DNA from 2 places in the Kribbella sp. NPDC054772 genome. Region 2 is predicted to be linked to the other one. Evidence: riboswitches for the same ligand, from Rfam matches in the RefSeq annotation. Region 2 holds a riboswitch; the other holds the start of a gene.
What was found. Region 2 has a riboswitch for FMN ahead of ribB (3,4-dihydroxy-2-butanone-4-phosphate synthase). Riboswitches for the same ligand answer to the same signal wherever they lie in the genome.

Region 1 (5,131 bases), on a different contig from region 2:
GAGATACCGGTGCTGATTCCGTCCCGCGCGTCCACGGAGATCGTGTACGCCGTCCGCATCCGCTCCCGGTTGTGCGGTGTCATCAACGGGATGCCGAGCCGGTCCAGCTCCGCACCCTCCATCGGCACACACACCACACCCGAGCTGTACCGGATCAGGAACGCCAGCAGCTCCGGCGTCGCCTTGGAGGCCGCGAAGATCAGGTCGCCCTCGTTCTCGCGGTCCTCGTCGTCGACCACGATCACCGGTCGCCCGGCGCGGATCTCGTCGATCGCGTGCTCGATCGTGTCGAGCTTCAGTACGTCACCCATCTAACCCACCACCACCGGTTCGGGAGTCTGGATCCGCGCACGGTTCTGGATCTTCCACCACGACGCGAACCCGAGGACACAGAACAGCCCGTAGACGACGTACATCGTCGCCGACGGGTAGAACTTGGCTTGCACCAGCAGCGGTACGCCGACAATGTCGACGGCGACCCAGATCAGCCAGAACTCGACGAAGCCACGCGCCATCCCGTACGTGGCCAGGATCGACCCGGTCAGGATCCACGCGTCCCACTGCGGACCCCAGGAGCCGAGTTCACGCAGGACGAAGTAGGCGATCGCGTAGAGCACGACCGCGATACCGCCGAGCTCGAGCCGCTCGCGGGCGGTCGCCCACCGCGGCTGGACGGCCGCGGCCGCGCCACCGTGGCGGGTCTGGTACCACCGGTACCAGCCGTAGAGGCTGACGATCGCGAAGAACACCTGCCGCCCGGCCTGCCCCCACAGATCCTTGTCCTGCGGGGTGTCGAAGATCCCGCCGACGAAGACCGTGAACAGCAAGACGTTGCCGACGATGCCGACCGGCCACGCGGACACCAGCCGGCGCATGCCGAACAGCGCGCTGGCCAGACCGAACACGTTGCCGACGATCTCCCGGACCAGCACCGGCGAGCCCGCGATCGTCACCTGCGAGGTGAGCAGCCAGTCGATCGGGTTCACCGGTCGCCTCCGTTGTCCTTCACGTTGCCTCCGGCAAGAAGTCTCTCCACGTACTTCGCGATCACGTCGACCTCGAGGTTGACCGTGTCACCCACCGCGTTCCGCCCGAGCACGGTCAGCTCCAGCGTGGTCGGGATCAGGCTGACCCCGAACGTCCCGGACGCGTCGTCGACGTCGGTCACGGTCAACGACACCCCGTCGATCGCGATCGAGCCCTTCTCGGCGATGTACTTGAGGATCTCCGGCGACGTCGCGATCCGGACGTCCTCCCAGTGCTCCCCCGGCGTCCGGCTCGCGATCGTGCCGACGCCGTCGACGTGGCCTTGGACGATGTGCCCGCCGAGCCGGGCGTGCGCGGTGACGGCCCGCTCGAGGTTGACCGGCGAACCCTTCACCAGGCCGCCGAGGCTGGTCCGTTGCAGGGACTCGCGCATCACGTCGGCGGTGAACAGACCGTCGCCGTACTCGACGACTGTCAGGCAACAGCCGTTGACCGCGATCGAGTCGCCGTGGCCGGCGTCCGAGGTCACCTTCGGCCCGCGGATGGTGAGCCGTGCGGCGTCGCCGTCCAACAGGTCCAGGGACTCGACGGTGCCGAGTTCTTCGATGATGCCGGTGAACATCTACTTTCCTCCCAGAGGAACCAAGGTCAGCCGGACGTCGTCACCCAGCCGGGTGACGTCCGCTAGCTTGAACCGCCGCAGGTGGTCGATCGATTCCGCGCCGAGGTCGCCGACCGCGGCGAACCCGGAGCCGAGCACCGCCGGAGCGACGTACGCGACGATCTGGTCGACCAGGCCGGCGCGCACGAACGCGGCGGCCAGCGTCGGGCCGCCCTCGAGCCACAGGTGCCGGATGTGCCGGTCGTCCAGCTGCCGCAGCACCTCGGCGGGATCGTGGGTCGGCAGCAGCAACGTCTGCGCGCGGTCGTTGCGGACCCGCGCCGTCTCCGGGATGTCCCGGTCGCCGACGACGACCCGCAACGGCTGCCGGGCCGCGGGTACGTCGTCCTCGTCGCGGACCGTCAGCTCGGGGTCGTCGTCGAGCACGGTCTGGGTGCCGACGGCGATCGCGTCGCACTCCGCCCGGTGCCGGTGCACGTCGGCGCGCGCGATCGGGCCGGTGATCCACTTGCTCGTCCCGTCCGGCGCCGCCGAGCGCCCGTCGAGCGTGGTCGCGAACTTCCAGGTGACGAACGGCCGACCGACCCGGACGCTGTGCAGCCACACGTGGTTGATCGCCTCGGCCTCGTCCCGCAGAACGCCCTCGACGACCTCGATGTTCTTGTTCCGCAGCTTGTCGGCACCACCGGCCGCGGTCCGGTTCGGATCGGGTACGGCGTACACGACGCGTGCGATCCCGGCCTCGATCAAGGCGTCCGCACACGGACCGGTCCGGCCGGTGTGATTACACGGCTCCAGCGTCACGTACGCCGTCCCGCCGCGGGCGCGCGACCCGGCCATCCGGAGCGCCTCGACCTCGGCATGCGGGCCACCGGCAACGGCATGGAAGCCCTCGCCGACCGGGTGCCCGTCGCTGCCGGTGATCACACAACCGACCACCGGGTTCGGATGGGTGCTGCCGGTCCCTTTCGCGGCCAACTCGACAGCACGCCGCATCCAGGCGACATCAATCGGCGACGCGTTGCTCACTGCTCACTGGTCCCTCGTCGTCACGGACGCACTACCGGGGTCTCGTGACAACCGGCGACCACGCTCCGCCACCCGAGTCTCGCCGTACGCCGTGTGACGCGCGCACCGCCCGACCGGACGTCAGAGCACACCCGCCGACCGCGTGCGCCTCCCATCCGGACTTTCACCGTCGGTCCTGGAATTCCACCAGGTCAACCGGTCGCCGAACTGCGACGACCGGGTCGCGGACTGTCACCGCCGGCTCGGAATTACACCGACCCCGGAGCACGCGAGTGGGTTCACTCGTGCTTCAAGTATGCCCTCCTCCGCAACCCACACCACGACCCAGGTCACATCGTGGTCGGACCGGAGGACCTCCGCGGGTCTCCTCCGGCTCAGCGGAGCAGGAACCAACCGGCAGCGCCGAGCAGGCCTGCCGCACCGGTGAAACACGTGACCGCGACAACGACCAGCGTCCGCCGCCCCCGGTTGGCCCGCTGCGCCGGCGGAGCCACCGCCTCCGCCGCGGTTCCGGTGGGCGGTCGCTGCGCCGACGGAGCCACCGCCTCCGTCGCGGTGCCGGTGGGCGGTCGCTGTGCCGGCGGAGTGACCGCCTCGGTCGCGGTGGCGGCGGGCGGCAGCGGGGGCAGCTGATCGAAGACCTCGGGTGCGTCCGGGTCGTCGGCCCACGGCGTCGTACCGGCGGCCGGGAGCGCGCCGCTGGCGGCGAGCAGACGCCCGGCCGCGCTCGCGGACTCCGGCCTGCCGGACGGATCGCTCGACGTGGTCCGGCGGACGAATTCGCCGAGCGGACCGTCGACCGCCGGCCGGGCGCCGTCCGTGCCCGGCCGTTCACCGGTCAGCAGCTCGACGGCGACGGCGCCGACGGCGTACAGGTCCTGACGTGGGTCCGGGTCCGCGCCGGCCAGCTGCTCGGGCGCCAGGTATCCCGGCGTACCGAGGACGGTGCTGTGCCTGGTCATCCGTGGCTCGTCCAGCACCGCCGCGACGCCGAAGTCCGACAACCGGAGGTGCGGCCATCCCCGGCCCGTCACGTCGAGCAGCAAGTTGGCGGGCTTCACATCGCGGTGGACGACGCCGGCGGCATGCACCGCGGACAGCCCGTGCAACAGCTGATCGAGCAGTACGGCGACGTACGACGACGGCAGCGGCCCGTGGTCTCCGAGCAGTGTCGCGACGGACCCACCGTGCACCAGGTCCATCGCGAACACCACCTTGTCGTCGTCCGCGGCCCACCCGTGCGGAGCGACCACGTGCGGGTGCTCGATCCGCAACGACTGCTCCCGCACGAACCGCAGCAGCGTCGCCGCATCATGCTGCCCGAGCACCTTGGCCGCCACGTACCCCGTGCGCCGCCGGTCCCACGCCCGCCAGACCGATCCCATACCGCCGGTCGCGATCAGATCGATCAGCTGATACCGCCCCGCGAAAGCCTCCACCCACCAGAAACTACCGTCCCGGCGGACCCTGAGGCGGACCCTGGTGCGGACCTTGCGGAGGCCCCTGGGACGGGTACTGCTGCCACGGCTGCGCGACGGCCGGCTTCTTGCGCAGGCGCAGTACGGCGAAGGCACCGACCAGCACGAGGAGGAGCGCACCGCCACCGAGTCCGGCGATCAGGCCGAGCGGAGCACCGTCATCGGTGTCGGCGCCCTCCTTGACCGGACCGCCTGCCTCGGTCTTGTCACCCGAACCGGGCTCGGCAGGCGTCTCGCTCGTACCCGGCGTCTCACTCGCCGACGGCGTCTCGTTCGCGGTCGGCGTCACCGAGTCGCCCGACACCGGGGTGGCACCGTCGACGTACTGCGGCTTACCGGCGCCGGCCGTCCCCGGCACACCGACGGTCAGCGTCATCGGGACCGTGAACGCCGTGTCGTCGGCCTTCCGGGTCATCGAGACGATGATGTAGTACACGCCAGGCGTCGAGGTACCGGTGTCGGAGTTGTTGGCACCGTCACGGTTCAGGTAGCGGATCTCCTTGGTGGTGATCGCTTGGGTCACGCCCCGCCCGGTCAGCACGCCGCGCTTGCCGCCCGGACCGCCCGGCACCTTCTTGGGGAAGACCGCGAACGCCTCCTCGCCGGTCGGGGAGATGACGGCGGTGTCCAAGTAGCGCAGGCCCACGATCCGCCCAGCCGCCTGGGACAGCTGCGGCACCGTCGCCTGGGCCTGGATCCGCTGGCCCCAGTCGGCCTTGATCTTGTAGATCTGCAGCTCGCCCGGCAGCAGCGTGGTCTTGTAGGTCCCCGGCTGCAGCAGCGGCGCGTCGGGGAAGCTCGAGCCCGGCACGATCTCGCGCGGGTTCGTCACCGGCATCGCGGTCCACGTTGGGTCGTCCGCCCCGGCCGGCAGGCTCGTCGTCGAATCGACCGGCGGCTCCTCGTCGACCCGCAACTCGAACGGAACGTCCTTGATCTCCCGGAAGTCCTTGCCCGGATCAACCGTCAGCAGCAACTGCTCGGCCTGCGCGCAGGTCTTGTTCGTCTTGTCGTA
Region 2 (5,131 bases):
GTTCCGCGAGGACAGCGTGCAGGCCGCGAAGCAGGCGATCACCTTCCTGAAGGCGGTCCACCACGCGCTCGACGTACTGGACGAAGAGGCCCTGGCCGCGGCACAGGCGTCGCACGACGCGCTGGCCGCCCAGAAGCTGGTCCAGAAAGTCCTGCTGAGCTCGATGGCAGAGATCGCATGACGCTGACCATTGATCATGCGACGATGCCGGTGCTCGGCCGGCTGCCCGTGCATGCGGGACGATCCGAGCAGATCGCGCACATCGCCGAGGCCGCCAAGCAGATCCGGATCCAGGACCTCAAGCTGGTGCACCACGCCGGCGCCGGGCACATCGGTGGCGACTTCTCCGCGATCGACATCCTGGCAACCTTGTACGGCGCGGTGCTCGACATCACGCCGGAGACGGTGAACGACCCCGAGCGGGACCGGTTCATCCTCAGCAAGGGGCACGTCGCCGGAGCGCTGTACACGACGCTGGCCGCGTTCGGGTTCCTGCCGGTCGAGGAGCTCGCCACGTTCCTCAAACCGCTGTCCGCGCTGAACGGGCACCCGAACCGGAACAAGGTGGCCGGCGTCGAGGCCAACACCGGCCCGCTCGGTCACGGGCTGCCGGTCGCGGTCGGGCACGCCCTGTCGGCCAAGCTCGACGTCTCGCTGCGCCGCACGTACGTGCTGGTCGGGGACGGCGAGCTGCAGGAGGGGTCGAACTGGGAGGCGATGATGGCTGCCTCGCAGTACCAGCTGGACCGGCTGACCGTAATCGTCGACCGGAACCGGCTGCAGCAGGGTGCGACCACCAAGGAGACCAACGATCTCGACCCGCTGCCGGAGAAGGCGGCGGCGTTCGGGTTCGCGGTGGTCGAGGTGAACGGTCACGACCACGGCGAGCTGCTCGACGTGCTGTCCGCCGTACCGTTCCGGCCCGGGAAGCCGACGTTCGTGATCGCGCACACGCACAAGGGCCACCCGATCTCGTTCATGAGCAACAACGTCGCGTGGCACCACCGGGTGCCGGACGCGTCCGAGTACCAGCAGGCCCTGAAGGAGTTGGCATGACAGTGGTGGAGACCCGCTCGATCGCGGACCAGCCGCGGTACGACTGCCGGGACGCGTACGTCGAGACGCTCGCGCAGCTCGCCGAGGCCGATCACCGGATCGTTGGTGTCGTCAACGACTCGGTCGGGTCGAGCAAGCTGAACAGCTTCCGCAAGGCGTTCCCGGACCGGCTGATCAACGTCGGGATCGCCGAGCAGGACATGGTCGGCGTCGCGTCCGGGCTGGCGAACGGCGGCCGGATCCCGTTCGTGTCTGCGGCGTCCTGCTTCCTCACCGGGCGCGCGCTCGAGCAGATCAAGGCCGACGTCGCGTACTCGAACACCAACGTGAAGCTCTGCGGCATGAGCCCCGGTGTCGCGTACGGCGAACTCGGGCCGACGCACCACTCGATCGAGGACGTCGCCTGGCTGCGGGCGATCGCGGGGATCCGGATCATCGTGCCGGCCGACCCGATCGAGACCGCGGCGGCGCTGCGCTGGGCGGCCGCGACGGAGGGGCCGGTGTTCATCCGGGTCAGCCGGATGAGCGTGCCGAAGGTGTATCCGGAGGACTACGAGTTCCAGCTGGGCAAGGCGGTCACGGTCCGCGAGGGCAACGACGTGACCGTGATCAGCAACGGGACCGTGCTGTGGCGCGCGCTCGCCGCCGCCGAACGGCTCGCCGAGGAAGGGATCTCGGCGCGCGTGCTGTCGATGCCGACGGTGCAGCCGCTCGACACCGACGCCGTGGTCGCGGCCGCGCGGGAGACGGCCGGCATCGTGACCGCGGAGGAGGCCGTGCGGGGCGGTGGTCTCGGCGGGGCGGTCGCCGAGACCGTCGTACAGCAGCATCCGGCGCGGGTGTCGATCCTCGGGTTCGGCGAGTTCGCGCCCACGGGGTCGGCCGGCTACCTGCTGGACCGCTACGGCCTGTCCCCCGAGGGCATCGCCGACGCGGCCCGCAAGCTGGTCACGTCAGGTAGCTGACGAGATCCGCGATCGAGATCATCGCGAAGCCATGAGCGTCGGCGAACGCGCGCAGGTCGCTTCCGGTCATCAGCGTGCCGTCGTCGTTCATGAGCTCGCCGATCACGCCGACCGGCGGCAATCCGGCCAGCCGGACGAGTTCGACAGTGGCCTCGGTGTGACCGGGCCGCTGCCGGACTCCGCCGTCGACGGCGCGCAGCGGCAGGATGTGACCGGGCCGGATCAGGTCCGTGGGGCGGGCCGAAGGATCGGCCAGCACCCGGACGGTCCGCGCCCGGTCCGCTGCGGAGATCCCGGTCCCGACGCCGGTCGCCGCGTCCACCGACACGGTGTACGCCGTCCGCAGGCTGTCCTGGTTGTCGGGGACCATCAGCGGCAGCCGCAGCTGGTCCAGGACCTCCGGTGCGGCGGGCGCGCAGACGTAGCCGCTGGTGTGGCGGACGAGCAGCGCCATCAGTTCCGGTGTGGCGAGGCTCGCGGCGAAGGTCAGGTCGCCTTCGTTCTCCCGGTCCTCGTCGTCGACGACCACGACCGGGCGTCCGGCGGCGAGCTCGGCGACGGCGTGTTCGATGGTGTCCAGGCTGGTGATGGTGTTCACGATCGTTGTCCTCTCGGCTGTGAAATCACCAGCACTCCGGGGCAACGACAAGCCTCACGTCCCCCGTCAGGGAACGTGCGGCTGCCACGTGCGTCTTCCCATCCGGACTTTCACCGTCGGTCCCGGAGTTCCACCAGGTCAACCGCTTCTTCTTGCGAAGTCACGGGTCGCGGACTGTCACCGCCGGCTCGGAATTTCACCGACCCCAGAGCACGTGTGTTCTTCTCGTCCTCAGCTTAACGGCAACCAGCGTCCCGGGAGTGTCATGTCCATCTCATCCGTCTGGCGGGAGATCGAGCTGCCCGCCACCACCGAGTGGGCCGAGTTCGCGCACGAGACCGGCGTCGTCCTGCGGCGGCCGACCTTCCTCGACGGCGACGCGGGCCGGAAGGTCCGCTTCGCCCCGCCGCTTCCTGGTCTGTGGACGTGGTCGGGCGGTGAGTTCGAGGTTTCGGTCGCCGAGGACGAAAGCAACCCGTTCTACGCGCACGGGTTCTGGAAGATGTCGCCCGGCGGCCGCAGCCTCGTGCACGCGGACGGCACGCCCGCGGTGCTGGTGGCCGACACCGCCTGGGCGCTGCCCTGGCGTGCCACCCCCGACCAAGTGCGTGAGTACGCCGCCGACAGACAGGCGAAGGGGTTCAACGCCGTCCTGCTGATGTCGGTCCAGCCGGACATGCGCGCCGTCGGCCCCCGCGACCGGACGCAGGACGAAGGCTTCGGCGTGGGCTTCGAGGACCTCGCCGACGGGCACCTGCTGCAGCCGAACACCGAGTACTTCCAGTACCTCGACGTACTGCTCCGGATCCTCGTCGACCACGGCATCGTCCCGGTCCTCCAGCCGGTCTTCCACGGCTTCGGCTGGAAGGGCCTCGACGTCGCCGGCACGGTAGTCCCACCCGAGGAGTACGCCGCCTACTGCCGCTATCTCGTCGCGCGGTACGGCGCTCAGCCGGCGATCTACCTGGTCGGAGCGGATGGCGCGGGCACCGAGCCGCAGACCGCAGCGGGCGGCGCAGAGGTCCAGGCCGTGGACTGCTACGAGCAACCGACAGGCATCCACTACCGGCCGCACATCCGGCCGGCGGCGCATCAGGACGCCGACTGGCTGGACTTCCAGTGGTGCCAGACCGGACACACCGGCGAGCACGTGCCCGAGCGGGTCGCGGACATGTGGCGCAACCAGCCCGTGAAGGCAGTCGCGAACGGCGAACCGACGTACGAGCACACCGGCCGGACCGGGGTCGCGGAGGGCTGGTGGCAGGGGCACGAGGCGTGGAGCAACCTGTGCGCGGGCGGCACGATGGGCGTCGTCTACGGGGCGGGCAGCCTGTGGCAGTGGCGCCTGCACCCCGAGGAGCCGGGCCACTCGGAGTTCTTCCTCGCCCCGGGCGCGGGCTGGCGCGAGGCGGTCGGCTTCGAGGGATCGGCGTACGTCGGACTGCTCGGGAAGATCCTCGCCGGCCTGCCGACGACGGACATGGTCCCGGACTGGACCCGGGTGATCTCCGGCCGGGCGCTGCGCGGAGCGAACGGGATGCTGATCGTGTACCGCGACACCGGCGGGCCCGTGATGGTGTTCGACGACAGCGTCCCGCTGGGCTACACGATCGTCGACCCACGGGACGGTTCGGTGGTCGCGAGCGGCGTACGGGACACGCCGGGAAGTCCGCTGCCTGACGCGGGTGGCGCGCCGCGGGTCTACATCTGCCTATAGTCCAGTCTGATCGTTCTCGTGAAGGGGGAGCCGGTGAACAGCAACCGCGCGGTGCGCCAGCCCGGGCTGGACGAGCTGCGGCTGCTCGCGAAGGTGGCCCGGATGTACCACGAGAAGGGCATCCGGCAGCCGCAGATCGCCGCCGAGCTGAACCTGTCCCAGGCGCGGGTGTCCCGGATGCTCAAGCAGGCCGTCGAGGTCGGCATCGTGCACACCGTGGTGACCATGCCGAGCGGCGTGCACAGCGACCTCGAGGACGAACTGCAGGGCAAGTACGGGCTGCGCGACGCAGTGGTCGTCGACACCGCCGGGATCGGCGACGAGGTGCTGCCCGCGCTCGGTTCGGGCGCGGCGGCGTACCTGGACATGACGCTCACCGGCGGGCACGTAGTCGGGATCTCGTCCTGGAGCGAAACGCTGATCAGCGCCGTCGACCGGATGCCGCGCAAGAGCGTGCCGGTGGTCGACAAGGTGGTCCAGATCGTCGGCGGTCTGGGCGACGCCGCGGTGCAGATGCAGGCCACCCGGCTGACCGCGCGGTTCGCCGAGCTGACCGGCGGGATGCCGGTCTACCTGCCCGCGCCCGGCCTGGTCGGGACGCCGGGCGTCCGGCGGGCGATGATGAACGATGTGTCCGTTCGGGACGTTCTGGGCACCTGGGGACAACTCACCGACGCCCTGGTCGGGATCGGCAGCCTGGAGCCTTCACCGCTGCTGCAGCGCAGTGGCAACGCGGTCGCGGAGGCGGACCAGGACGAACTGCGCCGACTCGGTGCCGTCGGGGACGTGTGTTTC

Region 1: it holds a riboswitch for FMN, as region 2 does, so the genes downstream of both, ribD (bifunctional diaminohydroxyphosphoribosylaminopyrimidine deaminase/5-amino-6-(5-phosphoribosylamino)uracil reductase RibD) here and ribB (3,4-dihydroxy-2-butanone-4-phosphate synthase) in region 2, are expected to answer to the same signal.

Annotation. Positions count from the first base shown of each region.
Region 1 is NZ_JBSHBJ010000016.1:99,837-104,967, reverse strand. Features, by position in the region: gene ACWGID_RS24320 (bifunctional 3,4-dihydroxy-2-butanone-4-phosphate synthase/GTP cyclohydrolase II) at 1-311, opposite strand, end outside; gene pnuC (nicotinamide riboside transporter PnuC) at 312-986, opposite strand; gene ACWGID_RS24310 (riboflavin synthase) at 983-1,609, opposite strand; gene ribD (bifunctional diaminohydroxyphosphoribosylaminopyrimidine deaminase/5-amino-6-(5-phosphoribosylamino)uracil reductase RibD) at 1,610-2,638, opposite strand; FMN riboswitch at 2,778-2,909, opposite strand; gene ACWGID_RS24300 (protein kinase domain-containing protein) at 3,013-4,077, opposite strand; gene ACWGID_RS24295 (vWA domain-containing protein) at 4,088-5,131, opposite strand, start outside.
Region 2 is NZ_JBSHBJ010000009.1:150,376-155,506, forward strand. Features, by position in the region: gene ACWGID_RS17515 (sugar phosphate isomerase/epimerase family protein) at 1-181, shown strand, start outside; gene ACWGID_RS17520 (transketolase) at 178-1,056, shown strand; gene ACWGID_RS17525 (transketolase family protein) at 1,053-2,021, shown strand; gene ribB (3,4-dihydroxy-2-butanone-4-phosphate synthase) at 2,005-2,619, opposite strand; FMN riboswitch at 2,704-2,837, opposite strand; gene ACWGID_RS17535 (apiosidase-like domain-containing protein) at 2,885-4,336, shown strand; gene ACWGID_RS17540 (sugar-binding transcriptional regulator) at 4,370-5,131, shown strand, end outside.